DNA from 2 places in the Sporosarcina sp. P7 genome. Region 1 is predicted to be linked to the other one. Evidence: predicted binding sites of a transcription regulator. Region 1 holds the regulator's gene; the other holds the start of a gene.
What was found. The regulator LexA, encoded in region 1, represses DNA repair genes until DNA is damaged. The targets are predictions, from matches to a motif close to CGAACATATGTTCG.
Positions count from the first base shown of each region.

Region 2: CSV60_RS08445 (YolD-like family protein) is a predicted target of LexA. The motif match lies at 14,594-14,607, and genes of this name have one in related genera.

Region 1 covers NZ_PDZF01000002.1:156,082-172,330, forward strand. The annotation lists gene CSV60_RS03365 (glycerol-3-phosphate dehydrogenase/oxidase) at 1-1,072, shown strand, start outside; gene CSV60_RS03370 (alpha/beta hydrolase) at 1,069-1,995, shown strand; gene miaA (tRNA (adenosine(37)-N6)-dimethylallyltransferase MiaA) at 1,979-2,911, shown strand; gene hfq (RNA chaperone Hfq) at 2,952-3,176, shown strand; gene CSV60_RS03385 (methionine gamma-lyase family protein) at 3,271-4,530, shown strand; gene lexA (transcriptional repressor LexA) at 4,585-5,205, opposite strand; gene yneA (cell division suppressor protein YneA) at 5,398-5,727, shown strand; gene CSV60_RS03400 (YneB family resolvase-like protein) at 5,724-6,377, shown strand; gene CSV60_RS03405 (DUF896 domain-containing protein) at 6,445-6,681, shown strand; gene tkt (transketolase) at 6,790-8,796, shown strand; gene sirA (sporulation inhibitor of replication protein SirA) at 8,938-9,378, shown strand; gene CSV60_RS03420 (YneF family protein) at 9,489-9,725, shown strand; gene CSV60_RS03425 (alpha/beta hydrolase) at 9,787-10,713, opposite strand; gene CSV60_RS03430 (beta/alpha barrel domain-containing protein) at 10,735-11,433, opposite strand; gene CSV60_RS03435 (YqkE family protein) at 11,632-11,889, shown strand; gene CSV60_RS03440 (hypothetical protein) at 11,975-12,400, shown strand; gene CSV60_RS03445 (STAS domain-containing protein) at 12,431-13,282, shown strand; gene serC (3-phosphoserine/phosphohydroxythreonine transaminase) at 13,323-14,417, opposite strand; gene ypfJ (KPN_02809 family neutral zinc metallopeptidase) at 14,635-15,477, shown strand; gene CSV60_RS03460 (L-lactate MFS transporter) at 15,521-16,249, opposite strand, start outside.
Region 2 covers NZ_PDZF01000007.1:36,259-52,507, reverse strand. The annotation lists gene aspS (aspartate--tRNA ligase) at 1-1,070, shown strand, start outside; RNA gene ssrS (6S RNA) at 1,147-1,327, shown strand; gene CSV60_RS08515 (tRNA threonylcarbamoyladenosine dehydratase) at 1,461-2,228, shown strand; gene CSV60_RS08510 (NAD-dependent succinate-semialdehyde dehydrogenase) at 2,243-3,661, shown strand; gene CSV60_RS08505 (GDYXXLXY domain-containing protein) at 3,709-4,251, opposite strand; gene ilvA (threonine ammonia-lyase IlvA) at 4,546-5,814, opposite strand; gene yhfH (protein YhfH) at 6,513-6,644, shown strand; gene arr (NAD(+)--rifampin ADP-ribosyltransferase) at 6,925-7,341, shown strand; gene CSV60_RS08485 (DUF948 domain-containing protein) at 7,589-8,011, shown strand; gene CSV60_RS08480 (DUF948 domain-containing protein) at 8,031-8,525, shown strand; gene CSV60_RS08475 (DUF948 domain-containing protein) at 8,981-9,418, opposite strand; gene CSV60_RS08470 (DUF948 domain-containing protein) at 9,424-9,837, opposite strand; gene CSV60_RS08465 (EAL domain-containing protein) at 10,061-11,059, shown strand; gene CSV60_RS08460 (SDR family NAD(P)-dependent oxidoreductase) at 11,141-11,893, shown strand; gene CSV60_RS08455 (MarR family winged helix-turn-helix transcriptional regulator) at 12,153-12,578, opposite strand; gene CSV60_RS08450 (methyl-accepting chemotaxis protein) at 12,810-14,522, shown strand; gene CSV60_RS08445 (YolD-like family protein) at 14,630-14,980, shown strand; gene CSV60_RS08440 (nucleotide excision repair endonuclease) at 15,015-15,392, opposite strand; gene CSV60_RS08435 (DUF3298 and DUF4163 domain-containing protein) at 15,512-16,129, shown strand; gene CSV60_RS08430 (proline dehydrogenase family protein) at 16,217-16,249, shown strand, end outside.

The sequences.
Region 1 (16,249 bases):
TATGAAGTGCGAACAATTCAACTTTGAGAAGGATCGTGTCGTGGGAGCGGTCTTAAGTGATCAACTAACCGGTGAACGATTCTCCGTAGCGGCTTCTATGGTGATCAACGCAGCAGGTCCATGGGTTGACGAGTTGCAGAAGAAAATCAACAGCAAGCAAACGAAACAATTGCATAGCACAAAAGGCGTCCATATCGTAGTAGATCAATCTATTTTCCCGTTACAGCAAGCAGTATATTTTGATAACTCAGATGGCCGGATGTTATTCGCCATTCCACGCGATAATAAAACGTATATTGGTACGACGGATACATTTTATACGGATGATAAACAGCATCCGATAGCGACAGAAGATGATATACGCTACATCATCGATGCGGTTCGCGAAACCTTTCCAAGTATTCATCTGCAACGTCAACATGTGGAATCTACATGGGCTGGAATCCGCCCATTGATTGCACAAGAAGGCAAGAATGCATCTGAAATATCACGAAGAGATGAATTGTGGGAAACAGTTCCTGGAATGCTGACGATTGCAGGAGGAAAGTTAACAGGCTACCGACAGATGGCGGAAGTCGTAGTGGATCGAATTGATGAACAGCTAGAAAAACCATCTATTAAGCGATGTGAAACAAAGAATATCACCGTTTCAGGAAGCGATTTCATAGACGATGAAGCTTTAAAGCAATTTATTGATCTGCAAGCTAAAAGAGCACCATTGTTCGGCTTAACTTCACAGCAAGGAGCGCGTCTTGCTTCATTTTATGGAAGAAATAGTGACCAAGTGTTCCAATTCGCTCATGCGATTTCAGCGGAAAAGAATAATTTGCCAATAAGTTTACGTGCAGAGATTTTATATAGTATTCATTGCGAAATGGTCACATCGCCAAGTGATTTCTTTATCCGTAGAAAAGGGGATTTATATTTCCAAATTGATGTGGTGGAATCATTGGCGACACAAGTAACAAACTACATGGCAAAGTTACTGCACTATACGGAAAGCGAGAAAACCATCTATGAAAATGATTTAAAAAATGCGGTTGCGGAAGCGAAAGGAAGTGCAAGTTCATGACAGATCAATGGATAGAAATGCGTGACGGCATTAAAGTGTATAGTATAAGTTATATACCTAAAACAAATCCGATTGGCCGTGTGCATATCATTCACGGACTGGCTGAACATAGCCGTCGCTATGAAAGATTCGCACAGTACTTGCGATCACAAGGGTATGTCGTGACGTTACATGACCAGAGGGGTCACGGGAAGACAGCTGTAGAAAATGGCTATGTATACGGCTATCTCGGTGACTCTACTTCATTCGACCAATTGGTAGACGATGCGTTTGAAGTGAATCAATCCTATAAACAGCAATACCCCGAGCTTCCTGTAGTACTAATCGGACATAGTATGGGTTCGTTCGTTGCAAGACGTTATATACAGCTATACGGTTCAACGGTTAGTAAAGTGGTCTTATTGGGTACTGGGACCAATTCCGAACTCATGGCACATGCTGCGATTGCACTAGCTACGTACAGAGAAAATACATTACCTAAAGAGCAACCGGATGAGTTTTTAAATGGTTTGGTCTTTGGCAATTACTCCAAACAATTTCCTGATGAAGGGGAATTTGCATGGTTATCACGCAATGTAGAAAGTGTAACGGAATATCAAGCAGACGAAGCATGTGGATTCGTGCCTACAGCACAAATGTTTCGTGTATTGCTAGAAGGATTAAATTCTTTGGAAGCGCCCGAATTCTTATTGAACATTCCAGATGAACTGCCGATATTATTACTCTCAGGTACAGATGATTTAGTAGGAGACCGTGCGAAAGGTGTTTGGAAAGTAGCCAAACAATTTGATAAAGCGAATCAACAGCAAGTCACTGTCGTGCTCTATGAAGGCGGAAGACATGAAATGCTTCAGGAAACCAACTATAAACATGTGTATACGACTATCGTAGAATGGATGAAACGACATGAACCTACCCGTTGATGTACTAGCAGTCGTAGGACCGACTGCTTCAGGGAAGACAGCACTTAGCATAGCACTTGCAAATTCATTTAATGGGGAAATCATTAATGGAGATGCCATGCAAGTATACAAAGAATTAAATATCGGTACAGCAAAAATACATCGTTCTGAAATGCAAGGAATCCCGCACCATTTCTTTGATGTAAAAGAACCAACTGAATCGTTTTCTGTAGCGGAATATCAACAAGCAGTCAGACAATGGATAGCGGATATTCAATCTCGCGGAAAACTACCTATTATTGTCGGAGGTAGTGGAATGTATGTTCAGTCCGTTTTGTTTGATTATCGATTTACAGAACAAGCGGCTGATCCTGCAGTGCGAGCGCGCTTAGAACAGGAACTTGAATCAGAAGGCGCGGATGTATTACATGCACGACTTGCAGAATTGGATCCGAAAAGTTCGGAAAAAATACACCCAAATAATCATAGACGTCTAGTACGTGCGCTAGAAATCCTTGAAGTGACGGGTCAAACAAAACAAGATCATGAACAGCAGCAAGGAAATCAACCCATGTATCATTCCTTAATTATTGGATTAGATCTTCCGCGAGAATTACTGTATAAACGAATCGATCTGCGTGTGGAACAAATGATTCAGGTGGGATTGTTCAATGAAGTAAAGCAACTCTGGAATAAAGGTATTCGTCAAACCCAATCAGTACAAGCGATAGGTTATAAAGAACTCATTTCCTACTTTAACGGCCAATTGACAAAAGAGCAGGCAATAGAGGCGGTAATGAAAAACACACGTAATTACGCAAAGAGGCAGCTGACATACTTTCGGAATAAGTTGCCTGTTCAGTGGGTAGATGCTAATCAGTCAGAGGAAGAAATTTTTCAAACAACCTGTAAGATAATAAAGGATTTTGAGAAGTGAGTATGGAATAACTACATAACAGTGACAAGGAGGCAATTGAATGGCACAAGGAAATATGCAAGATACGTTTTTAAATACTTTACGGAAGAATAACACATTTGTTACGATTTTTTTATTGAATGGTTTTCAGTTAAAAGGTCTAATTAAGTCGTATGATAATTATACGGTTTTACTGGAAACGGAAGGTAAGCAACAACTTATTTATAAGCATGCAATTTCCACATATTCTCCTGCAAAACCAGTAATTTTAAAAGATGAACTATAAACAGGCGCTTGCCTGTTTTTTTGTTGTCTTTCGTTTGGTATATAGACTCCATCTGCTAAAATAGGATATGACAAAATGAAATGAGGTACTACACATGCAAATTACCCCCATTAATGAAGAATTACTAACTAGATCACAAGAAGCGGAAGAACTAATCGCTCCGTATGTGAAGACGGTAGAAGAAATTGCGTTTTTTAACCAAAGAAAAGTCTTACAAGCATTCAAACAAAATCATGTAAGCGACTTTCATTTATCGGGCTCAACTGGGTATGGCTATGATGACAGCGGTCGTGATGTATTGGAAAAAGTATACTCAGATGTATTCGGTGCGGAAGACTGTCTCGTAAGAAATCAAATCATTTCCGGTACACATGCAATTACGATTAGCTTGTTTGGAATATTGCGCCCGGGTGATGAACTTCTATATATCACAGGTAAACCATACGATACGTTGGAGTCTATCGTTTCGGGAAATGGCAAAGACACAGGTTCACTAGAGGATTTTCAAATTTCTTATCGGCATATTGATTTGAAAGAAGATGGCTCAGTTGATTTTGAAAAAGCAAAAGAAATGATTTCATCGAAGACGAAAATCGTGGCGATTCAACGTTCTAAAGGCTATTCAAGCAATCCATCATTCAGAATCCATGAAATTGAAGCGATTATTAAGGAAATCCGTAACATGAAAGAGGACGTTGTAATCTTTGTAGATAATTGCTATGGAGAATTCGTGGAAATGAAAGAGCCTGTTGAGGTTGGAGCAGATCTTATGGCGGGCTCACTCATTAAAAATCCAGGTGGTGGACTTGCCAGAACAGGTGGTTATATAGCCGGTAAGAAAGACTTGGTTGAGAAGTGTGCATATCGTATGACATCTCCCGGTCTAGGGGCTGAAGCAGGAGCCTCTCTCGATACGTTACTGGAGATGTATCAAGGTTTCTTCTTGGCACCACACGTAGTCAGTCAGGCCGTTAAAGGTGCGCTATTCACATCCGCATTTTTAGGCAGCTTTGGTATGGACACGACTCCGCATTACAGTGAGCTTCGAACAGATTTAATTCAATCCGTGAATTTTAAGAACGCTAAACAAATGATTGCATTCTGCCAAATGATTCAGCAAAATTCACCAATCAATGCCCAATATGCACCGGAGCCTTCCTATATGCCTGGTTATGCTGATGACGTCATCATGGCCGCGGGAACGTTCATTCAAGGCTCTAGTATTGAATTGACAGCTGACGGTCCGATTAGGCCACCATATACGGCATATATTCAAGGAGGATTGACTTACGAGCATATAAAATCCGCAGTACTAGATTCTATGGAACAATTACTTGAAAAGAAATTGGTATAAAGAAAAAAGTGTATCGAAAACCTATTGAGGTTTCTCGATACACTTTTTTGATCATTAATGAATCATACGGAATACACCGATCACTTTTCCTAGTATAGAAACTTGATCTACAATGATTGGCTCCATAGAGGAGTTTTCCGGTTGGAGTCGGAAATAGTCTTTCTCTTTAAAGAAACGTTTGACTGTTGCCTCATCTTCTTCTGTCATAGCCACGACAATTTCACCATTACTTGCGGAATGCGTTTGCCTGACAATCACGCGGTCTCCGTTTAGGATGCCCGCTTCGATCATGCTATCCCCTACAATCTCCAACATGAAGACTTCATCCTCAGATGAACCGAATGTATCCGGCAAAGGAAAGTACTCTTCAATATTTTCAATCGTCGTAATTGGATTACCTGCTGTAACTTTACCGATCAACGGTACATGCATAACACCACTTTTTAACTCGTCCAATCCCTCTGGATCCAATATTTCAATGGCGCGAGGTTTTGTAGGGTCTCTCCGTATGAAACCTTTACTTTCGAGTCGTGATAAATGACCGTGGACCGTTGAACTTGATGCAAGACCGACAGCTTCTCCAATTTCACGAACGGAAGGGGGATACCCTTTTAAACGTACTTCTTCTTTTATAAACGCAAGTATTTCTTCTTGTCTCTTTGATATTTTCTTCAACAGATTCACCTCTTCTACTAGTTTGCAAGCAATGGAATACTGAACCACTATTTTGAATATAGTATAACATGTGTTCGATTACTAATCAAACAAAGGTTCTAATTTTACTTGACATAGAATCATATGTTCTCTTATAATTAAGAACAGGTATTCCGAACATGTATTCTAAAAGCGTAAATTAGAGGAGGAGTTATGATGGAGATTATTAAAGAATTTATTAAAAATAATTATTATTTTGCAGTATTATTAGTAATTTGTGTATCATTTGCTTGGGTTCAATTCGATAAAATGGCTGAGGAAGATCACTATATGGAGATCGTTATTAATGAAGGAGATACACTGTGGCAGTTGGCTTCCAATTACTCGGAAGATATACCAACTACCCACTGGATCGAACAGGTACGTTCTTTAAATGAATTACCTACGGATCAAATCGTTTCAGGTGAATTACTGCGTGTGCCTGTTAAAATTAATAAACAAACAGATATTCGAGTAGCTGAAATAGGAGTGGGATCTAAATGATGGAAAAGAAATGTGTAATATACTGCCGAGTGAGTACGGAAAAAGAAACACAAGAACAATCTATTGTAAGGCAGCAAGAAGAACTAGAAAAATTAGCTGCTGAATTATCATATGATTGCGTTGGAATCTATACAGATCGTCAGAGTGGATATGACATGGATCGTGAAGGTCTTCTGTCCATGTTGGATCGAATTCAAAACGGTTCAGTGGATGCAGTATTCATTCAAGACGAAACACGATTAGGGCGGGGCAATGCAAGAGTCGCGATATTGCATGTAATTGCCAAAAGTGAAACGATCGTGATTACCAATCATTCAAACGGTACGATAGAATTGAATGAAATGGACTCGATGTTGTTGGAAATTCTGGCAATCGTAGAAGAATACCAACGCAAACTACATAATGCAAAAATACGTAGAGGGATGAAGCGTGCTGTTGACAGGGGCTATGATCCATCGAAGAATTTGCGAAATATTGACCAAGGAGTGGGGCGTGAAAGACTTGAGCTTCCGATAGAAGAAATTGTCTCGCTTCGTAACAAAGGTCTTACATATGAAGAAATTGCAAACGTGTTAAATGGATTAGGTCATGCTGTCAGCAAGGCCACGGTTCATAGAAGATATAAAGAGTTTGTGGCACAAGAACACTAATAGGTTGCACTTTTCCTCCAGGTTGTTTACATTTTATTAAACGACTAACTTATGGAGGTTTTTAAAGATGCTCTCAGAAAAAAAAATAAAACGTATTAATGAATTAGCAAATAAAAAGAAAACAACAGGATTATCGATCGAGGAAGCAAAAGAACAGACCCAGCTCAGAAAGGAATACTTGGAAACATTCCGTTCCAGTATGCGTGAAACTATCGAATCGGTCAAAGTAATGGACCCAGAAGGAAATGACGTAACACCTGAAAAAGTCAAACAAGCTAGAGCGAATCAAAAACCACTAAATTGATGATAGGTAAAGGATTAACATTGTAATTAACCGTGGAATTGACTACACTAGAGAAGGAATATCTACTATAAAACACTCATATGAGACAGGACGGAAAGGATGTACAGCATGACCGAAAAAATCGATCAACTGGCAATAACGACAATCCGAACATTATCAATCGATGCGATTGAAAAAGCAAATTCTGGTCACCCCGGATTACCGATGGGCGCAGCGCCAATGGCTTATACACTATGGACGCAACATTTACACCACAATCCATCAAATCCACAATGGTTCAATCGTGATCGCTTTGTACTTTCGGCAGGACACGGCTCGATGTTACTCTATAGCTTGTTGCATTTAAGTGGCTATGGTCTGACGATTGATGACTTGAAAAATTTCAGACAATGGGATTCAAAGACACCAGGACATCCGGAATATGGACATACAGTGGGAGTTGAAGCAACTACTGGACCACTTGGACAAGGAATTGGTATGTCTGTAGGTATGGCAATGGCTGAAAAACATCTTGCAGCAACTTATAACAAGCCAGGTTTCGATATTGTAGATCACTACACATATGCACTGTGTGGAGATGGTGATTTGATGGAAGGTGTAGCAGCAGAGGCAATCTCGATGGCAGGTCACCTTCAGTTAAACAAACTAATCGTACTTTATGACAGTAACGATATTTCTTTAGATGGCGATTTGGATATGTCATTCTCTGAGAACATTAGAAAACGCTTTGAATCATATGGCTGGAACTACGCACGAGTAGAAGACGGCAATGATACAAAATCAGTTTCTGATGCAATCGAAAAAGCAAAAGGCAATACCGGTGGGCCAACAATCATTGAAGTGAAAACTGTGATCGGCTATGGTTCACCAAACAAATCTGGTAAAGCAGATGCACACGGTGCGCCATTAGGTGAAGATGAAATGGCACTTACGAAAGAGTATTACAAGTGGACATTCGAAGAGGACTTCCACGTTCCTGAAGAAGTCTATGACCGTTTTAATTCAGCAACGGATCAACTGGGTGTTCAGTCAGAGCAACAATGGAATGATTTATTCGCAAGCTACGAAAACGAGCATAAAGAATTGGCGGCACAGTTCAAACAAGCGATTGCAAATGAACTGCCAACTGATTTGAAAGAACAAATGCCAGTTTATGAAGCGGGTGCTTCTGTAGCGACTCGTTCAGCATCCGGTGAGTCAATCAATGCATTAGCGAAAGCAGTTCCAGCTTTATTCGGCGGTAGTGCGGACCTTGCAGGTTCAAACAAGACGACGATTAAGAATGCAGGTGATTTTACTGTAGACAACTATGCGGGCCGTAATATATGGTTTGGTGTTCGTGAATTCGCGATGGGGACGGCTTTAAACGGCATGGCTCTCCATGGCGGGGTGAAAGTGTTTGGCGGAACATTCTTCGTGTTTAGTGATTATGTACGTCCTGCTATTCGTCTGTCCGCATTGATGGGCTTACCTGTGACTTATGTCTTCACACATGACAGCGTGGCTGTCGGTGAAGACGGACCTACTCATGAACCTGTGGAGCAATTGGCTTCATTACGTGCGATGCCTGGATTGTCTATCATCCGCCCTGCTGATGGAAATGAAACATCTGCGGCATGGCATATTGCTACCACTTCAAAAGACACGCCAACTGTCCTAGTATTGTCTAGACAAAACCTTGAAGTATTGCCTAAATCACAAGAACTTGCGATGGAATATGTACCAAAAGGTGCGTATGTCATATCATCTGCTACTAAAGAGCAAGCAGACGGTTTACTACTTGCAAGTGGCTCGGAAGTAAGTCTTGCGGTTGAGGCACAGAAAGCTCTTAAAGAGCAAGGTATCGACGTTAGTGTTATCTCCATGCCTTCTTGGGATCTATTTGAGAAGCAGGATCAAGCATATAAAGATTCTGTTCTGCCAAAGAACATCAAGAAAAGAGTGGCGATTGAGATGGGCGCTTCTCTCGGGTGGCATAAATACTCAGGCGATGAAGGAACTGTCATGGCAATTGATACATTCGGTGCAAGTGCACCAGGCGACTTAGTCATTGAAAAGTATGGCTTTACGGTTGAAAATGTCGTGAAGGAAATGACAAATCTAGTAAATAAATAAACTGACCTAACGCGCGGCTTTTATTAAAGAGCCGTGTGTTTTTTTGCGCAGCTTTACGACAATAATAGTGAGGAAGTTTTCCGCAAACTGACACGATTTACTAAGGACAAGTTCTATGATAGATAGTAGGAGGTGTTCTTTATGAGGAAGTATGAAATTTTTAAAATTAAGTCAGCGTATCAATCCTTCATAATGGGGCGTGAACGTTTATTATTTGAGCTACTAACAGTAGGTCCTTCTACGAACTATCATGAAATTGAATATTTATGTGATCAATTAAATCAAAGAGAACTTGATCATATCATTCAGAATAACTTGGCGAAAAGTTTTGATGAACTGGATTCATATCATAATGAATACCGTTTGACACACTTAATCAAAGGAGAAGTCTTCATCAAAATGGGTACGCATAGTATACAAGTGTATTGTCAAGGATCACGGATGTTGGATCTAGATCTATTTGTAGCGCTATCCTCTTCAACAGATCGTTTTTTTGCCGTGATGAATGAACAGGAAGAATGTGGGTGGCTCAAACCACTTAAACACTCTGAACGCATGATACTAGAAAATTCGATGATGTAAAAACTTCCGCACAATTTGCATACAGTCATTGCTATTCACTGCTGCTATGTTGTATAATCCTTCTTGGTAGTATGTAATCGAACTATTTTTATGAGGGAGGTTTGGCAGTAATGACTTTATGGATAGCAATTTTATTGATCGTCGTCGCTTTGATCGGCGGAGTAGCTCTCGGCTTTTTCATAGCACGTAAATATATGATGAATTATTTGAAGGACAATCCGCCAATTAATGAACAAATGTTACGTATGATGATGATGCAAATGGGACAGAAACCTTCTCAAAAGAAAATTAATCAAATGATGGCTCAAATGAACAAGGTTCAAGACAAGCCAGCCAAAAAAAAATAAAGTAAAACTCCGTGATTAGCAAGTTCGCTGACACGGAGATTTTTTATTTTCTATTATATTGTCATGAATATAAACGGAAGCGATTCAAAAACCTTTGAACCGTTTGTAAATATTCATCGGGGTTATCATTATACGATTTGGCATGTGCTCCTTTCGCAAAAAGCTTCATCATTTTATCGCCTTCTTTTAATTCGTATAACTCTTCCGTCATTTGCGGCAAAATGAACGTGTCTTCCATGCTGTGGATGAATAACACGGGTTTATCAATAAACTTCATTACTTCGCGGGGGGAAACCGCCGCTGAAGTATAGCCATCACGAATTTTTAAAAATAAATTGGCGATTCGCAAACTCATAGAAGTCTTAAACGGCATCTCCGTACGAATGATATGCAATAGTTGCTCTGAGAAATCCGAGAATGGACAATCGGCTATATAGAAATCTGCCTCATCTTCATAGGTACCTGCGTACAAAAGCGTAGTGGCGGCTCCCATGGATTCACCGTGTATGCCAATTAAAGCGCGCTTACCTACACGTTTACGAACAGCTGTTACAACTTCTTTCAGGTCCATTTTTTCATAGAATCCAAAACTTGTTGTTTTTCCACCAGAGTCACCATGCCGCCGATGATCAAAAATAACAGAATTAAATCCTAAACGTTCAAACAGACGTGCATATTTGATGGAATTCACTTTGTTTTCTGTTACGCCATGGCAAATGACAACCGTTCGCGTTGTATCCAAAGGCCGCAAGAAAATCGCGCGTAAGTTATAGCCGTTAGGTGAAGGGATCCAAATGTCATCTTTTCTAATAGTTTCAAACCACTGACGATCAAAGCGTTTAGCAATCATCTCGCGCTGCAAAATAACTTCTGAGTCTTTGGTTTTTAAATACATTAGACGATTAGTGACAAGTATCCCGAAAAATGTTAGAAGCGCCGTAAAAACACTTGACGTGATACCGAAAATATACATTACTCTACGTCTCAACAAAATCCTCCTTCCTATTTACTATTTTCTCCTATATAAGTTATACATGGTTGTTTCAATAGGACGTGATAGATAAGGTGCAACTTCATCCACTGCTGCACGTATTTTGTCTATATCAATCCCTGCTTGCATAGAGGCGTAATTATTAGCCAACCCAAATTTATAGGTATCATGGAAATGTGCTGTGAGCAAAATGTCTGGAAATTGCTTTTTCAGTTCATGAAACAGTGTAAAACTGGCTAAAGGATTTGCCATACTATCAGTATCTGCCACACTTAATTCATCTACACCCATATCGACAAACTTCTTACAAAGAGCTAGAGTTTTTTCAAGTGGAATGAAACCTTCATACGGACAGTGAAATGCTGTAGAAAGACAGGCTCTCACAAACTGATGATTATTTTTGAGCCGATTGATAATTGGTCGTAGTGTCTCCGTGCTTTCTGTAGTGGATTGATTGATATTATGTTGGTTGAATGTGTCACTTACGCCTAAAAACACCGCCATACTATCTGCACCAGCTTTTAGGGCATTCTCCACACCATGTGCATTCGGTGTGAGAACAAGTTGCCTGCCTTGTTTGCTTACCCGATTCATAATTTCTTTGGAGTCTGACATTTGAGAAACCCACTTAGGCGATACAAAAGAAGTAACTTCCATTTCATGTATATCTGCCCGCTGTAAAGCGTGTATAAAAGCTAATTTTTGATCAGTTGGGATACTGTGTTTTCATTTTGTAAACCATCGCGTGGTCCAACCTCGATTAACGTTACGTTCTTTGGTAAACTATACATAAACATCCCTCCTTCAATCTATTGTACGTAAAATAAGTGAATAAGGGCAATGTAAAAACCTTGCCAATTAACTTGATATAACAATAATGTGCAACTCTTTATCAAATAGAAAGTAGTGATTAGTATGTCAAAAAAACAACGAAAAGTATCAAATAATCGGAGCAACCATATCATAGATGATTCTGCAACTTCACTTTCAGATTTAGTAAGTGATGATATGTTAGCTAAATTAAAAGGAATGAAACGAGAGATGAAAGTGGAAGAAGAAATAAAACTAGAACAAGAAAAAGAAAAACGCATTCAAGAGCGAAAAGAACGTGAAAAAAATAAAAGTTTTGAAGAATTACTGGAGGAATACGGATATGACGGAACAAAGTATTAAGAATACTAGAACAGTAGGTGTGGGAATTGGTATACTTGTCATATAAATGTTTGATAAAAAGGTCTTTTACACAGGAGATGAAGAAATGAAGTTTTTGTATATTACGTATCATAAGAAACTACATCTTCAAAAAGAACTTATATCTGAAAGCCTTTTGAAACGTGTTCATTCAGCACCTATTGAGCATGCAATTGTTTATTGGTTGCAAAAAAATCTAGAAACTGTTGAAACAGTAGATTCTATTATATCTTATGATTTACCTAAGGAAATGGTAGAAAGTTTTTATACTACATTATTAGATGTGTATGCGGAAAAATCCAAGGAGTCTCCAAGACCCTGGAAATTTTTGCCGAACCCAACTGACGAACAGTATATGTTTCCAATTGCGCAATATGAAAAAGAATACGGAATCACGTATTATGAATCTATATACAAATACATAACGGTTCTCGGGGTCATATTAAATATATTTGACTTTGAATCTAATCAATTAATTATATACATTCGATAACATAGAGGAATGTATCCAGGGGGATGTAAGATGAAACAGCTCGATGTTAAGCTTTATGAGTATTTACTAGCAAAGCTACCTGAAATTACAACTTCTTGGCTAGCAATGAGAAAAGTGGAAAAAAACTCTATTTATTCGATAACTGCACATCCAGAAATGGAACAAACACTTCGGGAACAAAATAAACTCACAAATTTAACAGTCATCAGCAGTTTACTTGATGATCCTGAAATCTTTGAGAAGAATAAAATAAAATGGGCAGCGGTTGTCGCCCGTAGCAGAGTGAAAAGTAATACACCTATAGAAGATGTAATTCAAGCTTTGAGTAATGTTCGTTTAACATATTGGCGCTTCGTAAAAGAATTTTATTTGGTCCATAAAGACGAAATTACAATTGATGATTATATGCGCTGGAGTGAAACCATTAATAATGCATTTGATCAGATCTACTTTAGTTTCGCAGAAGCCTACAATGAATATATTAGTGGCAAGTTCGATATCCAACAAAGCTTAATTAATGAATTAAGCTCTCCCGTCATCAAAATTACTGACGAAATTGGCGTGGTACCGCTAATTGGAGAGTTGGATGAACTGCGTGCACAAAGTATGTTGGAAAGCATTCCAGAGAAAAGTTTAGAGTCTGGTATTGAACACTTATTCATTGATTTATCGGGTGTGACCGTTATTGATACACATGTAGCCCAGCAGATTTTTCAAGTGACAAAAGTGTTATCTCTATTAGGGACGAGATGCACAATTACGGGGATTTTACCGGCAATTGCTCAAGCATCGACAGAGCTTGGTTTAGACTTTAAAAATATCCAAACATTTAGTTCTTTACAATTAGCATTTCAAAAAGAATTTTTAATTGTGGAGCAGTAAAAAGCCAAGTCACTTATAAAGTGACTTGGCTTTTTAGGTTTTATTTATGTTTTTCTTGAAAATCCAGCATGAATTTCTGTAAAGCCAGACAAGCTTCAAATGGTACTGCGTTGTAAGTAGAAGCACGACATCCGCCTACGGAACGGTGACCATTCAGCCCAACGAATCCCGCCTCTTTAGCCTCTTCTAAGAATTGTTTTTCCAACTCTTCATCCGCTACACGGAACGTGATGTTCATTAATGAACGACTTCCTTTTTCAGCATGTCCTGTATAGAAACCGTTGCTGTTATCGATCGCGTCATAGATCAGATTCGCTTTTTCTTCATTGCGCTCTGCAATCTTCTCAATGCCGCCTTGTTGTTGCATCCAACCAAGAACTTCACCCAACATGTAAATACCGAAAGATGGGGGAGTGTTATATAAAGAATTACTTGATGAATGTGTTTGGTATTTCAATATAGTTGGAATTTCACTATTCGCTTTGTCCAACAAGTCTTTGCGGATAATCGCAACTGTAACGCCCGAAGGTCCGAGGTTTTTTTGTGCACCTGCATAAATCATTCCGAATTGACTGACGTCAAGTGGTCTTGACAGAATATCACTAGACATATCTGCTATTAACGGAACATTTCCAGTAGAAGGGAACTCATGGAATTGGGTGCCGAATATCGTGTTATTTGAAGTGATGTGCACGTAGGCATCCGTCTCTTTAAATGTAATTTCATCAGAAGATGGGACGCGATTATAATTTGTATTTTTTGTAGAAGCTGCTTCGTATACTTCACCGATTGTCTTTGCTTCTTTAAGTGCTTTATCTGACCATGCACCAGACATAATGTAGCTAGCTTTTTTCCCTTCTGATAAGAAATTCATTGGCACCATTGCAAATTGTAGACTAGCTCCGCCTTGCAAGAATAGTACTTCATAGTTTTCAGGAATTGAGAATAAAGAACGTAAACGCTCAATTGCTTGATTATGTACTTGTTCATAGGTAGCACTGCGGTGACTCATTTCCATAATAGACATTCCAGATTCTTCGAAATCCACTAGTTCAGCTTGTGCTTTTTCAAGAACTTCGCGTGGAAGTGCGGATGGACCCGCGTTAAAATTATAGACGGACTTTTGCTCAATCAAAAAAATCACTCCTTCATTAGTTTACAACTCTAAAGTAAAGTATATATGAAAAATCATACATGGGGAATAGCTAACTGCCAATTCGCAACAATTCGTCCAATCAATTAAGAGGGTTGTCTTGTTTGTTTCGGTGAGAAATAGGGTAAATTGAAGTCAAGTAGCTACTACATAGTGATGTAAAGTTCAGCTCACATAAAGCCGAAACGAGGGAGAGAGTATGAAAACAGATGGACGCAGAAAAAGTTCAAATGTAGAGGATCGAAGAGGAAGGAGTGGCGGAGGCGGTGCGATTGCATTAGGCGGGGGTGGTCTTGGAATTGTTGGTATTATATTATTTCTCATTTTGGGTGGAAATCCAACAGACTTATTAGATAATAGTTCAGCAGTCCCTGAACAACCATACGTGGAAACTGCACAAGATAAAGAATTGGCGGATTTTGTTTCGGTTGTGCTTGCAGATACAGAAGATATTTGGTCGGAGTTATTCGCTCAACAAGGAATTCAATATGAGAACCCTAAGTTAGTTCTTTATTCAGGACAAGTGGATACAGCTTGTGGCTACGGAAGTGCAGCTGCAGGGCCATTTTATTGCCCGGGTGATCAAAAACTGTATATTGACTTAGCATTTTATAATGAATTACAGAGTTCATTTAAAGCACCCGGTGATTTTGCCATGGCCTATGTAGTAGCCCATGAAGTAGGGCACCATGTGCAAACGCTCCTTGGAATTTCAGATCAAGTGATGCCGCTACGTCAAAAAATGAGTGAAAAGGAATTTAATAAATATTTAGTAAGATTTGAATTGCAAGCAGATTATTTTGCGGGAGTCTGGGCACATCATGCAAAAGGACGAGGATACTTGGAGCAAGGAGATTTACAGGAAGCAATTACTGCCGCGAGTGCGGTTGGTGACGATACGATTCAAAAACGCGCGAGAGGGTATGTTGTTCCAGAGAGTTTCACACACGGTACAGCAAAACAACGAATGTACTGGTTCGAACGGGGTTTTGAATTAGGCACTATTGAGGGTGGAGACACCTTTAATCAAACGGAAAAATAAATCTCGCGAACGTCATTCCTTTCGAAGTGACGTTCGCGAGTTTTTATTTTGTTGCGGCTATAGCGGGTTCAACTGGCATAATTCCTTCTCTTTCATTGCGTAGTCTTTTAATATCCACTCGAATGAGTAAGGAAATTAGTAGAGCCACTGCGAACAAGCCGGCGAAAAATAATAAGCTGCTTTCGTAACTGCCTGTTGTATCTTTCATCCATGCAGCAAACATCGGTCCAGCCACTCCAGCCGCAGACCATGCAGTTAAAATATAACCGTGGATGGCCCCAAGTTGTCTCGTTCCAAAAATATCACCAATATATGCCGGGATAGAGGCGAACCCCCCTCCGTAGCATGTATAGATCACGGCTAGAATCACTTGGAATATAATTGCGTTCGTGGTGAATGGTAAAATGGCAAATAGGACAAGTTGAATGACAAAGAACGTGGTATACGTATTGGGACGACCGATATAATCCGAAATCGCAGCCCAGCCAAGTCTGCCGGCCCCGTTAAAGATGCCTAGCACACCAACTAATGCGGCTGCCTGAATAGTCGTCATGCCAATACTATCAATCGCCATTGGTTTGGCAGCCGAGAGAATGGCGATACCGCAAGTCACATTAATAAACAACATTAGCCATAAATAATAAAAGCGTTTTGTTTTAACTGCTTGATTTGCTGTTAACTGAGAAAGATCTTCTTTAACTTCCGTTTTACCTAAACGAACTTTTTCAATAAATCCAGGCGGTGCCCATCCTTCTTCTGGTTTTTCTAGATA
Region 2 (16,249 bases), on a different contig from region 1:
CGCAAATTGATATGGAAATGAGTTTTATGTCAATCGAAGAAATTTTGGAACTTAACGAACGCTTGATCAAGAAAGTAATGAAAGATGTTAAACAAGTGGATGTTGAAACTCCGTTTAAACGTATTCCATATGATGAAGCAATGGGGCGTTTCGGTTCAGATAAGCCAGACACTCGTTTCGGAATGGAATTGACGGATGTATCGGAAATCGTCAAAGACTCTTCATTCAAAGTATTCGCTGGCGCAGTTGAAGCGGGCGGACAGGTGAAGTTGATCAACGTTAAAGGTGCGGCAGATAAGTATTCACGTAAAGATATTGATGCACTTGGCGAGTTTGCAAAAGTGTATGGCGCGAAAGGAATGGCATGGCTGAAAGTGACGGAAGACGGCTTCAATGGTCCGATTGCGAAATTCTTCGACGGAGAAATCGGCGAAGCACTTAAAGCAGCTGGCGACGGAGAACCTGGAGATTTATTCTTATTCGGAGCAGATAAAAAATCCGTTGTAGCCGATTCACTCGGTGCATTACGTCTAAAACTTGGAAAAGAATTAGACCTGATTGACCAGTCTCAGTATAACTTCCTATGGGTAACGGATTGGCCGTTATTTGAATACGACGAGGAAGATGGCCGTTACTACGCAGCGCATCACCCATTCACAATGCCGGCTGACGTGGAAGAATTGAAAACTAGCCCGGAAACTGTGAAGGCACAAGCTTATGACTTAGTGTTGAACGGATATGAGCTAGGTGGCGGGTCATTGCGTATTTACCAACGTGATGTGCAAGAAGCGATGTTCAAAGCACTTGGCTTTACGGATGAGCAAGCGCGCGAGCAATTTGGATTCTTGTTGGATGCGTTTGAATACGGTACACCTCCACACGGGGGAATTGCGTTCGGTCTAGATCGTATCGTGATGTTGCTTGCTGGATCTACAAACTTACGTGACACGATTGCGTTCCCTAAAACAGCTAGTGCGAGTGATCTATTGACAGAAGCACCAAGTACGGTGGATGATGCCCAGTTGAAAGAACTTGGGATTAAAGTGGTCGCTGAAGCCGTAAAAAAGTGAGTAAATAACTATTTTTTAAAGACTTTATTCAAATTGATTGAATTATAAAAAAGCGTGTGATAAGATGAGGTTAGTAGAAATCCTGAAGTGTTCGTCATTTGTAAATTAGTTTTGACCCAACATCTTATCGTCGGGAGTTCAACGTTATAGCTTGGATGACATGCCTTTAATCGGGACCTCAAAAGGGTTATACAGGACACCCACCTGCTATTAGCGGGTTCAAAGCGATATTCAAAGACGGCACAGTCGGGATTTCACTTTCTAACAACTATTCACCTTCTTGCATAAGCAAGAAGGTTTTTTACTGTCTAAAATGTAGGTAGTTGCGTAATAGCAGGTGACTGCTTTAGTATAAAGTGAAGACAATTTATGATAAAGGATGCGATCGAGATGTTACATCAATTCTCAAGAAATGAATTATCTATAGGTAAAGAAGGCGTAGAGAGAATGAAAGGAAAGACTGTTGCAATTTTAGGTGTCGGCGGAGTTGGTTCATTCGCAGCTGAAGCGTGCGCGCGGACTGGAGTTGGACGTATTATCTTGGTCGATAAAGACACTATTGATGTCACCAATATCAACCGCCAACTGGTCGCTTATTTATCGACGGTAGGGCGTTCGAAATCCGCTGTTATGAAAGAACGGATTGCGGATATTAACGCGGAGTGTGAAGTGATCGATCTACATATGTTCTACACAGAAGAAACGTCTGAAGAATTCTTCTCGTACGAGCCGGATTATGTAATCGACGCATCGGATACGATCAGCTATAAAATTCATTTGATCCAGCAATGTGTCGAGCGCGGAATTAAAGTAATTTCGAGCATGGGGGCTGCCAATAAAACCGATCCGACACGTTTCCGAATTGCCGATATTTCGAAAACCCATACGGATCCATTAGCGAAAGTGATACGTCTTCGTTTGCGCAAGCTAGGTATTCCTAAAGGTGTGCCTGTTGTATTCTCCGACGAAAGCCCGATTATTGTGCGCGAAGATGTCCTTGAAACGGTTGGAAATGCCGATGCGTCGATTCGAAAAGCACAAATGCCTCCAGCTTCTAACGCATTTTGTCCATCAGTGGCAGGTTTAATTCTCGCTAGTTGGGTATTAAATGATATAGTGGCAGATATTCCTGTAGAACGTGTCAATGACGCTAAATAAAGGAGAGGTTAACCATGGAAACGACCGAAATGATCATTAACGGCAAGCGACTTGGTGCGGATCTACCGCAAATCGAAGTAGTGAATCCTTCAACTGGTGAGACAATCGGTGCTGTACCTAAAGGTGGAAAAGCGGAAGCGATGCAAGCTGTAGATGCGGCTTCTGCGGCATTTTCAGACTGGGCAGCGTTGTCTGCATATGAGCGCAGTGCGTATTTAATGAAATGGCATGCGTTGATTGAGAAACATGAACAAAGTGTAGCCGAAATTATGACGACTGAGCAAGGCAAGCCGTTAGCAGAAGCGCTTGGCGAAATGCGTTATTCAAACGGATACATCAGCTGGTATGCAGAAGAAGGTAAGCGGATTTACGGTGAGACGATTCCCGCTACGCAATCCAATAAGCGTTTATTCGTGCAAAAGCAACCAGTCGGCGTCATTGCATCCATTACGCCATGGAACTTTCCAGCCGCAATGATTGCGCGTAAAGTGGGTCCTGCTCTTGCAGCTGGCTGTACAGTCGTAATGAAACCGGCTTCTCAAACCCCGCTAACTGCGATTCGTTTAATAGAGCTAGCACAAGAAGCAGGTATTCCAGACGGTGTGCTGAACATCGTAACGGGCAGTGCGAGTGAAATAGCAGAAGCATGGCAAGAAGACGGTCGTGTGCGCAAGCTGACGTTTACAGGATCTACTGAAATTGGTAAAACGTTGATGAAAGGTGCATCCGATACGATGAAGAAGATTTCATTGGAACTCGGTGGACAAGCACCCGCAATTATTATGGCGGATGCAGATCTTGATAAAGCAGTAGACGGTGTCATGGCGGCGAAATTCCGCAATGCAGGACAAACTTGCGTCTGTGCGAACCGCATTTATGTTCATTCATCGATTGCTGAAGAATTCACAAAGCGCATTGCAGAAGAAACGGAGAAATTGAAAGTCGGCGACGGTAAAGAAGAAGGTGTCGTAATAGGTCCGTTAATTGACCAGGATGCGATCGATAAAGTGGACGAACATGTGCAAGACGCGAAATCCAAAGGGGCAACAGTCGTTACCGGTGGTGAACATATCAAAGGTCTATTTTACCAACCCACTGTTTTGAAAGATGTAACTGACGATATGCTTTGCATGGAAGAAGAAACATTTGGTCCAGTCTTGCCGATTGCAACGTTTGAGACACAAGAGGAAGTCATCGAGCGTGCGAATGATACAGTTTTTGGACTTGCAGCATACGTCTTTACGGAGAATATCACACAGGGAATTCAGATGTGTGAAGTGTTGGAATATGGTATTGTGGGCTTGAATGACGGCTTGCCATCTGCGCCACAAGCACCGTTTGGCGGTTTTAAACAAAGTGGTCTTGGACGTGAAGGTGGACATCAAGGTATGGATGAATATCTAGAAGTTAAATATATCTCACTGGGTTTATAATTAAAGGAAGCAAAAAGGGAGAACGGTACTCTTCCTTTTTGCTTCTTTTAATTGGTTTGGAATTCGCGTAAAATGCTATTGCCGTCAAGTACTTTGAAATGTGCTGTCATCGTGCGATTTTGTACACTCTCTGCCACAACCCGATGGCCGAAATCGGGGATATAGACGCGGTCTAGACCGAAATTCACAATATAATGATCGTTCTGGCGATACTCTCGATCGGTCGTCTGCGCCAGCCAGCCCATTAAATAGACACCTTTAGCAGGTTTTTTATCGCTTAATGAAACCAATTCAGCGACACCGTCTTTTTGTTCCAATACGCCAAATACTCGTGTCTGACCGAGTTCATCTGGTTTTTTTAATGTGGTCACTAAACTAGGAGTCATGCGCTCCTTTGGTACTTTTTCGATGTCGTAGCGAAGCATGACATAATTTTCATTAGCATCTTGCTCGGTAATGGTTTCTGATTGAAGGTAGATATCCGTGCCGTCTTGAATCGTTGTGAAGTAAGGTATCGTAAGACTAGCTAATATGAGCAGGGGAACTATGAAGAGTATGGATATACTGAATTTACTATGTTTGGGTCCCATTTCGGAGTCACCGCCTATTCTGCAGTTTTCATAAAAAGTGTTCTTCTTATGTACAGATAGCATGTGCAATTTATGTGAGTTTTAGTAGTTAATTACCCAGTTTTTTTATTTAAGAAACCTTCACAATCGTTATGTATACATGGGAGTGGAATGGGTAAGGGGGAGTGATGTGCGGTTTTGATGGGGTGTTTAGTAAGGCGTGGAGTCCAAAGTGCAACACGTCTATCCTATTCACTATTTGCTAACACAAAAACTGCCACAACAAGTCGTAATGACTGTTGCGGCAGTATTTTATTAAATCAACAATCCAAATAACGAACTATCTTTGTTCACTTCTTTGTAAGGGAAGCCGTTCTTTTCCATGCGGGCAATCAGGCCGTTGTAGTCTTCTTTGTGTTTAATTTCAATTCCGACAAGCCCTGGACCGCTCTCTTTATTGTTCTTCTTCGTATACTCGAACATGGTAATATCGTCATCTGGTCCAAGTACACCATCAAGAAACTGGCGTAGTGCACCTGCGCGTTGTGGGAAATCGACGAGGAAATAGTACAGCAAACCTTCGTAAATCATCGATTTCTCTTTAATTTCCTGCATTCTACCGATATCGTTGTTTCCACCGCTGATCACACAGACGACGCACTTGCCTTTGATTTCATTTTTATAGAAATCGAGTGCTGCAATGGGAAGGGCACCTGCTGGCTCTGCGATGATCGCATGTTCATTGTATAGATCAAGAATTGCCGTACAAACTTTACCTTCAGGGACACTGACGATATTTTCAAGATAGTTATTGCAAATGTCGTAATTCAGATTGCCTACGCATTTGACAGCTGCACCATCGACGAATTTATCAATCGTTGCTAACGGTACGATCTTTTGCGCGTCGATAGAAGCCTTCATGCTAGCTGCACCTGCTGGCTCTGCACCGATCATCTTCGTATGCGGAGACAAGTTTTTGATGTATGTGCTAATTCCTGACATCAGTCCACCGCCACCGATACTTGCAAATACGTAATCAATTGGTTCTTCGATATCATTCATGATCTCAACAGCTACTGATCCTTGGCCTGCAATGATATCCTTGTCATTAAATGGATGAATGAAAATACGCTTTTCTTTTTCCATCAATTCGACCGCGCTTTCGAAACAATCATCGAAGGTATCTCCGACTAAAATAATTTCAATGCGATCGCGTCCGAACATTTTCACCATATTGATCTTTTGTTTAGGAGTAGTTTGCGGCATGAAGATCTTGCCATCAATGTCGAGTTTTGCACATGCGAACGCTACGCCTTGTGCATGGTTTCCTGCACTCGCACAGACAATTCCTTTTTTACGTGCTTCTGTTTCGATGCGTTTCATCTTATAATAAGCACCGCGTAATTTAAAGGAACGGACATGTTGCAAATCTTCCCGTTTAATATACACATGACAATCATACTTTTCCGATAGACGATCATTTTTCTGTAAAGGCGTATGAGCTACGACATCTTTCAGTAGCTGATTAGCGATTAAGATATCTTCTACTTGAACACTTGGAGTTTCCATTTTTTTCACCTTCATAACTTATCATTTAACCTCCGTTATTGAATCAACGTTTACTCATAATAACATGAAAAAAACTGAATGAACATATGAAAGTTCTAAATTGCGCATTTACTTTGAGAATAGTGACTTTATTTTGAACAATCTGGAAATGTAAGCGATTACTTGATTGGCAAGAACTTTCAATAAGTTGGATAGATCAATTTTTGTTTAATTTATATAGTAAGAGAATATATCCATATCCTACAATAGCGTTAAAAAAATAGTTTCTTGCATTATTTATTCAGAATTCTTTTCAGACCGTACACAACTATGTAGTGTTTAATTTGCAAACAGAAGGGAAAACTAATGAACAAGGAACTAACAAGCCAGAAAGGAAGCGTTTATTCATGCAGAAATGGGATAGCAGACCAGAAAAGCCAGACAATATGCAATGGACGGTGTTTGTTATAACTCTTGTCATCATCGCGGCTGTAATAGTGTATGGACTGATGATGTAAAGAAGCAAAAAATGGTATGTCACGATATTGACATACCATTTTTAATTTCATTTTTTGTAATCCCTTCATTCGTCGTGCTCTTTTGGATTCTATCGCAAAATAACACATCTCGTCTAAAAAGAGTGACAAGTCTGACGATGCTGTTATATATTAGTAGTAAGAAAAGTTGCTGTATCAGTACAGCGGATCACAAAAAACCGAATGGGGGAATGAACGATGAAAAAGAACACAGAGCAGAAAAGACAAATGGTGGAGAAAGTTTGTACGGAATGTGGGAACCAGTTCAAGGAAAAGCAAGAGTCTGTAATGTACGAATGTGAGCGTTGTGTAGGACGACATGAGCATTAATAAAGAATTCTATGCTCCCTTATATGGGGCATAGAATTTTTTTGTTCTGGGGATCATGTAAAGGAAGCAATTCGCATAAGGCAGGGATTTCCTAGCAGAAATTTTAGGAGTCTGTGTGCATACGGATTATATGTAAGTTTTAACTGAGAAACATCCCAACAGTAACCTAAAGATACATCATGTCATTTCATGCTCTTATCCGGTCTGTTAGAATGAATAGATAGATCGGGTGAGTGAATAAATCACTTGAATGTAATTAACATATATAGGGGGTATCAGGATGAATGATAAAAGAGATGTCTTAGATAGTGGTCCTTTCTTTCATGGAACTAAAGCAGAACTCAAAGTTGGAGATTTATTAGAACCACAATTTCTTTCAAATTATCAAGATAAAAAGTCCAATTACATATATTTTACTGCAACATTAGAAGCGGCTAAATGGGGCGCTGAATTAGCAAGATCTAAATCAAAAGAAAGAATTTATATAGTGGAACCATTAGCTGATTTTGAAAACGATCCAAACTTAACTGACAAACGATTTCCTGGAAATCCAACACGTTCTTATAGGTCTAAATCGCCTTTGAAAATAGTAGCCGAATTAAAGTCATGGGAAAGACATTCCGACGAAGAGATAAATCATATGCTTTCTTCATTACAAGAGTTAAAAGAAGCAGGCAAAGATGTAATATTGGATTAATCCTTAATATCTCTTAAGAGACATCCCGAAATGAAGCATAGGTAAAAGTCTGCGTTCTTTGTATGTAATCGAGAACATGGGCTTTTTTTATATCCCGAGAAAGAGTACGTTAATGAAAGGTATTATGCAGAATAAATGACATCCTTAGCCCAAGTTAAAGAACTTCCGATGATTAATGTTTTAGAAAAACTGAGAGTGGTATAGAATGATAAGATGTATTAAGTATGTTGGAGAGGAGGATGTGTGTATGGCGTACATTGGTTTATTATTCATCGCAATCTCAGTATTGATTGTCGCCATCTACCTTTCATTGTTGCTGACGAAGTCTTCGAACTTATTGCTAACAGTTATGGGAACAGTAAAAGGGGTAGAGGCAGAGCTCGATAAAAGCATTGAGCAGTTATATGGAACCTTAAATGAGACTGAACAACTGGCGACAGATGTTCAAGTGAAACTTGCTGCAACGACACCTTTATTTTCTACTATAGAAAATATCGGACGATCAAGCCAGTACTTGAGTGAAGAAGTAAACAAGCGGACAAGGCAGTTTGAAGAGGATGGTTCTCTTCCGGGGACAGAAAAGTTTGTCCAAGCCATCCAATATGGAGAGTTTGGTGCCCAAGTTTACGAATCATGGCAACGCGGCAAGGAGAGTATAAAAAATACGTAAAAGGAAATGAGGGTTGAGAATGGATCTCGTTGGAATTGGCGTCATACTTATCGGTATCGCCTTCGTCATTTTAGCTATCTATTTCGCTAAGGTATTACAACAAGTTGGAAATATTCTACAGGACGTCGACAAGACAGTAGGAGCGCTTCCGAAACAACTTGACGGCATCTTGGATGAAACAGGAAACCTAATTAAAAACAGTAATGATTCACTAGCAGACATTAATACAAAAATTGAGAATCTGACTCCATTGTTCCAAGTAATCGGTGACCTTGGAGAATCTACACACCAACTAACGTCTTCATTAGTGGACGTGTCTTCGTCTGTTCAACAAAATGGAGATCACACGGACACATCAGAGCAAAACAAGAAACTAGGTGGCCTCTACGGTTCCGCTATGTTAGGTTATTATATCTTTAAGAAGCGTAAACAATCTGTGAGTGCGGCGAAGGATCGTGCAGAGCACGCGGCCCCACGAAAAAAGTTACCAGCACCGGAAAATGCGTCCTACTAAGTACTGACAAAGACTGAAGGTCAAGCCCAATTGGGCTTGATCTTCAGTCTTTTTTAGTTCGGGGGATGTTGTGGAGAATGACTTTGATTGGAAAGTTAGAAAAGAAGTAGATTTGCGCATTAAACTAGATTCGAAGCTGATGGATGACTCTAGTGCTCAGTCAAATGTTCCAATATACAATCAGGCACAATTGCAGTATTAGGGAAGGGAGAGTAGTACATTTAAGGAAAAATACTGAATTAATTTCCCATCTCCTATCCTTTTCATTTGGGTTACTACACTTGCGACAAATTTAACAGGAGACAAACGACTTACAAGAGAAAATGAATCGCCTGATTTGTGTGATAATTAGATGGTTAAAAAATGGGTACATAGCATTTAAAAGACCACTAATTCATATGCGAATTAGTGGTCTGTTTTATGTTTTATATGAGTGGACGGAACAAGTCTTCCACTTACGGGCGCATCTTTTTAAGCTCTTTACGCTGTTGCATTAAATAAAACACCAACGTAGCTACTCCATACAACCCTTTATACTCTTTCTCGCGGACGAACTCACTCGCATTACCTACACGATCCTTAAACCGAATCGTCGTATCGAGTGCGGCATTCGTCACTTCACGTGAAGCCTCGCCGACATCTCCGACAATCTGAAAGACCGGTGTCACTTCATAAATTTGCTTGTTTACATTGCTAATTGTATCATTCGTCGTATGAAGAATTTGCTGGGTCTGACCCGTCACTTCCTCTACCGTTGACGGCAGGGCATCGGTCGTCTTCTTGACACTTTCCAATACTTCGGTCAGTTTCCCAAGTGGTTTAATTAACACGATAGAGACAATAATTAGCGCGATGCCGATCAGCAATACGCCTATACCTAGTACCCAATCCATCAAATTCACCTCTCTCTGTTATTCTGTTTCATCTTATAGTACATTTTTGACGCTACTTCAGACAATGCAGTCGTTTGCTCCATCAACTTGGCATACTTGCCAGGGGGCGCTGATACTTGATCCGCCATTTTAGCGATAGAGTTCTGCACATACTGGGTAGATTCGCGAAGTTCTTTCGCTGAAGCTGCCAATCCTTCAACTGATTGCAGTTTTGCGTTCGCATCATCCGCAATTTGGTTCGTCTGAGTCATGAGCTGATCGGCTTTATCTGTGATACCGCCCACTTTCAGTTCCACTCGTTTCATCGTTTCTTTTACATCTGTCATTGCTTCTTTGACCGCTTTGGCTGTTTTAATAATAGCAATTGCGATAACTACTAAAGCCGCAACGGCGACTATGGCACTAATATACAAGAGCACCTTCAATCTAGTCACCTCCACATAATAAGTGCGTTTCTAACTTGAACGCCTAACTTCCGTCGAAACGGGTAAACGTTCTATATCCTTGTCATTCCACAAATGAAAGTAATCTAAACACTGGTATGCTAATTAACTAGAAAAACTATATTTCTATACCTACATGGGAGTACAACACCTGAAATATGATATAATCTTCAAAACAAACATTAAAGGGGTGAAATGAATGCCTTGTAAAGGTTGCGCGATCCAGGACATTGTGTATGAAGTGTCATTTGATAAGTGTAAGCAAACAGCATTATTCGATTCAATAGAAGATCATTTGAAGCGAGTCCTTATGCTGGTGAACCAGGAAGATCAAACATTTCATGTAAAAGAACAAGGGATAAAAGAATTATACGACTTTTGTGTCGATCATGCAGTAGAAATGGATTCTATTCGTTTTCGTCTTGACCAAACCGACTGGCGGCCGCTCTCTGAAGTCATGCAAGTAGTCGAAATGCAGTGGATTGATCAAGTCATTTCAGATCAACAATTGACGAGCCATTATCAGCCTATTGTTACACCTGACCTCGAGATTTATGCGTATGAATTACTCGCGCGTTTCTATCATAAAGACGGTAGAGTGATTTATCCGAATGAAATTTTCACCGCGGCAAAAGAACGCGGTAGATTATATGCCCTTGACAGAGTATGTCGTCTGACGGCAGTCCGCTATGCAAAACATATTACGCAAAAAGCATTTATTAATTTCATTCCAACATCTATCTATTCGCCGGAGTTTTGCTTGCGATCGACGATTAATGTAGCCTACGATTTGGGAATTGACCCACACCGTTTGATTTTTGAAGTAGTGGAGTCGGAAAAAGTGGAAGACATGGACCATCTAAAAACTATTTTGGAGTACTATCACTCAAGAGGATTCGAATATGCGCTCGATGATGTGGGGGAAGGCTATAACACGGTTGAAGTGCTCTCTTTCCTTCGTCCGAACTATATGAAGCTTGATATTAAGTATGTACAAGGTGTCGCGACTGATTCCGATAAGCAACTTATAGCAGTGGAGTTTCTAGAAAAAGCGCTGGCGGTGAATTCGATTCCGTTAGCAGAGGGGATCGAAACGGTAGAAGATTTTGAATGGTTGAAAGCGAAAGGGTATCAATTATTCCAAGGCTATTTATTTGGTAAACCATCAGCCGTTCCGCAAGTTGAAATTACCATCTAGTGCAGGCGAGTTGTCGAGTACAATTCGTTTACACTGAATTTAGTTTAATGTTAAACTAAATAGGAAAAGGAGATGGTATATATGAAATTAAATAAAAAAATCGCAATGATCACAGGCGGTGCTGGCGGCATCGGATTAGGAATCGCTACAGCCTTTGTGAAAGAAGGGGCGACCGTCGCAATCGTCGACTTGAACAAAGATGCAGGCGAAGCCGCTATTGAAAAACTGCAGAAAATCTCTCCGCAATCGATCTTTCTTCAAGCGGACTTATCGGTACAAAAAGAATTACCGTCACTTGTTGAGCAAGTCGTAACAACACTCGGTAAACTGGATATTTTAGTAAACAACGCACATGCTTCACGTATGAAATCCATCGAAGAGATGACGCAAGCAGACTTAGATCTTTCATTCAATACAGGATTCTATCCGACGTTTTATTTGATGCAAGCTGCTCTTCCACACTTGAAAGAGTCAAAAGGAACCGTCATCAACTTCGCTTCTGGCGCAGGATTAAATGGCGATGTGAACCAAGGTTCATACGCTGCAGCGAAAGAAGCCATTCGCGGGATCACTAGAGTGGCGGCGAATGAATGGGGACAATACGGCATTACGTGTAATCTAATTTCACCCATTGCCAAAACACAAGGAATCGAGCAATGGGGACAAGAGAATCCCGAATATTACAAAGCAATTCTTGCGAAAAATCCACTTGGGCGCCTTGGCGATCCGGAACAAGACATCGGTCGCACCGCAGTATTCCTAGCGAGCGAAGACGCTTCTTACATCACGGGTCAAACGATGATGGTAGATGGCGGTTCTATCAAATTACGCTAATAAACTTTTACGGCTATCCTGATTTTTGGGGTAGCCTTTTTTGTATGTGGGGGTATGAGCGGGTGGGGCTGTAGATAGAGCGGCTAGCGTGTGGTATAGAGCGGATGCGGCTGTTGATAGAGCGGATAGCGTGTGATGTAGATCGGCTAACGCATGCCATAGAGCGGTGGTTGCAGATGTATGAGCGCATTCGCAACGACCTACCCATTATCTCCCCCCAATCCTCTAAAAAAGCTGCTCCATAACGGAACAGCTTTTTTCAAACGAATGTGTTATTTAACTTAGTGTAAATTTGGACTAAACTATTTCGTTCAGCAGCCGATAAATGACTGAAGAACTCCGAACGCACCTGTATTCCGAATTTCTGCGCTTCGGTCAAAATTTCTAAGCCTTCGGGTGTTATATTCCAATACTTTGTTCGACGGTCTTGTTCATCATTACGTAACGTAATATACTCGCTTTTAATGAGTTTTGATGACAAATGCGTTAATGAGGCGGGTGTGAAGCCTAGTGTCTCAGCTAAATCAGAAGGACGTTGCTCACCTTTTTTATGTAACTCTAGCAACACGAGAATATGGGAGATTCCTAGAGACAGCTTGGATTCTTGCTGGAAACGGATCAACATTTTATTTGTCACTTGATCCATCAAATGTACCAAATTGAAAATTGTCTGGTCTTCATTCAAAAAGAACACCTCCCTTTCCTTCAAAAAACTTTATGCTTATATATTATTATCATACCTATAGTATATATGAAATAAAACAGTTGTGACACGATTAACATACTTACATCTCACACAATATGTTAAAATCAAAAAGTTTTTTATTTTCTCCTTTTTAATTATAGACTGATAGCGTATGATAAAGACAACGAATGAACTAGATGAAACAAATAGGAAGGGTGGGCATAAGGTTTGATGAAAGTTAAAGATTCGTTAACATTTCAGCTAGGTACGATTATAGCTGGGATCTTGGTAGTGATGTTAGCCATTACATCACTAGCTACATATAAGACGGCCTATGATAAATTGTATGACGCTGCAGGAATTGAGGCATACGGCTGTGCCAATATTACTACTGGATTGATTCGACCTGGTGATTTGGAAAAGGCATTGGCTGGCGATGTCGATACACAAGAAGAGCTGGGAAAGACGTTGAACTGGACAACCGAACATAAGAATATATTTGAAACACAATATATTTTGGATTTGGATGGAAAGCTCGTTGCTCTAGATGATAATTTGAGAGCTAAAGGGTTTAAGCCGGGAGATCAGTTCCATTTAGATGAAGAAGCGATTGCAGATCTACTCGAACATCGACATTCGACATATTCTCAACCTTACGAGTATGGCGACATGGAGCGGCTTTCAGGTTATGCGCCACTATATAAAGATCAGGATGCCAGTAAGGAAATCATCGCATTCAGCGTAATTGATTTCGATGCCGACATTGTCAAACACCGTACATGGGATGTCGTTCGCGACGGAATTTTGATCAGCATTATTCCTATGATACTTGCTTCAATCGGAACAGGATTCCTCATTCGCCGGAAGACGAAGCCGATTACAAGCTTAATTGAGCAGGCGAAGAAAATTGCGGATGGCGACTTGGCGGTTCAACCGACAGAAGTTAAGTCACAAGACGAAGTGGGAGACTTGGCTCGTACACTGAATCGTATGACGGCGAATCTACAAGACATGATTGCGACGATGAATACGACATCGCAGCATTTATCTGAAAATGCGGGAGAAACTTCCGCATCACTTTCTGAAATGCGTGAAGCGATTACGATGGTTGCGAATAATATCGAAGAAGTCGTCACGGCCGTCACGGATGGTACGTCAAATGCCCAGCATGCAACAGGTATTCTTGCGGGATTGGCAAGTGGTTTGAGCAACACGAAACAAAGTGCTGATTCGATGCTCGTTAACTCCAATGAAACGATGAAAATTGCACTAGAAGGCGCAAAACGCGCAGAAGAAATTAGCCACGATATGGAATTAATTCGAAATGGATCGCAAGAAGTTGGAGATACAATCCAAAACTTGGTTGAATCTACGACGAAGATCCAAAATATCACGGGGTCCATCGCGGGTATCGCAGCTCAAACGAATTTACTTGCGCTGAATGCATCAATTGAAGCGGCACGTGCAGGTGAACATGGTAAAGGCTTTGCGGTAGTGGCGGAAGAAGTACGGAACTTGGCTGAGCAATCGAATCAGGAAGTACTTGAAGTAGAGAAGCTGGTGAAGGATATTTCTGACCGTATCCAGCAAGTCATTACTTCCACATCGGAAAATACGAAACACATCACGAAGGGTACAGAAACAGTGAAGCTTACGTCTCAATCATTGAGTAATATTTCCGTAGCGGTTGGAGAAACCGTTAAGGAAATCAAGAATATCTCGAACTTGATGACGTCGGAAGCTATGAAATCAACAGAAGCAGTGCAGTTGATCGAACATTTAACACACGCTGTACAAAATATTGAAGACATGACGAATAATATTGCAGCAGCCGCTGAGCAAACGACAGCGAGCATAGAAGAAATTTCAGAACGTTCTACGCAGACCAATCAAATGGCGCGTGAACTAGAAGTGTTTGTCGGTTCATTCAAATTACCTAAATAAACACTCGGCCATCGCTCGCAAAGCGATGGTCTTTTTAACCATTGATTTTAGAATGTACGTTCTGTATAATACGAACGTACATACGCTTGAGAAATGGGGAATATCTGATGGAAAGGAACCGAGATAGAGGGAAATTGAAGTGGACGTCGCTCATGCTGCCTGAACACCTTGAAAGACTACGTGATTGGCAACGGGAAGATGAGTATATAGAACGGCCTGAGTTAACCGATTGGGAGCTACAAACGATGCAGGAGACACTTGAAGTGGCGTGGCGCAGGCGTGTCGAGACATCGATTAAGACTTGGCATGATGGGGAAGTTCGCTTTCATCAGGGAGAGATTGAAGCGCTCGACTTGCGGACGATGACGATCACGCTGCGTGATCCGTTCGGAACGGAAAGAATTCATGTAGAGGATGTGATAGACGTCCAGTTATCGAAAGAAACGGGTGGTGTATAGGCAAAAATAAAAGCCGTCTGCAAAGGCAGACAGCTTAATCTCTGAAAAATACTTTTTCTACGTTGTACTTTGCTTGTTCCGTATTGATTACGTACGTTTCGTAGATTTCGCGTTCCATTGGATCATCGATGATAATAGCAGAAATTTTCGCTACTTCTTCACGGTGATTACGCAGTGGAGACACTTGGTCTTCAAAATGCTTTTTCAGACGTGGACGCAATTTTCGTGCTTTTCCTACGAATAACAACTCGTCGCTTTGGTTGAAGAACAACAAAAGGCCGCCTTTATCACGTGGAATATCATGAAAATCGATGAAACCATAGATTGGCTTAATTGGCGTTTCATCCGGTCCCATTTCTTGTTTTCTGCGAACGATTGTTACGTCCGGTTTAGGTAATGTAATATTGATCATTTTACTTCACATCCTTATATCAGTCAGTGTTTATCCTATCATACGGTCAAAAAAAAAGCGAGAAACTTTCTTTACATCCCTTGCATATAGTAAACAAATGTCTCGGGAAGGATGAACTGATGAAAAACCCTGCCGTTATAGAAACGTATCACATATCGAATACCAAGCCGAAAGTGGATGTGTATTATCCCGTCTTCACGCAGCTGGATGATCCAAAAATTCAACAGAAACTAAATCAAGTGCTATTCAAGGAAATGAACAACATGCTAACAGACAATAATTATTATGATCCAAGTCTTGTCGAGATGGTCGCAACGTATGAAATTAAAAATAATCAACGTGATCTTTTCAGTATCAACTTGATCGTCTACTCGTTTACTGGTGGAGCGCATGGAATGACTTACGTTAAATCTCTGACATTTGATACGAAGACGGGAAGGCAATACAAGTTGCAAGATATGTTCAAGCCAGGCAGTCCTTATGTGCAGCGGATATCTGAATATATTAGACGCCATATTCAGCAATGGAAAACTCCAGTGCTTGAGCCATTCACTAAAATCAAGCCTGATCAGGATTTCTATATCGCAGACACGAGTCTGGTTGTCTATTTCCAACTATACGAAATTTCACCTTACGTAGCCGGCTTCCCTTATTTTCCGATACCTTTGCTTGATTTACAAGATATCATCAAACCAAATAGTCCAGCAGACCGAATGTTGCCGTTTATAGGAAATTAAAAGATCTGTATAAACAAATGTATGGGCTTACATGACAGAGTAGTGTTATAATTTTGATATAAGAACTACACAAAAGAGGTGGAAACTATGCTAAGAAATTTCTTTATCGGTTTATCTGAA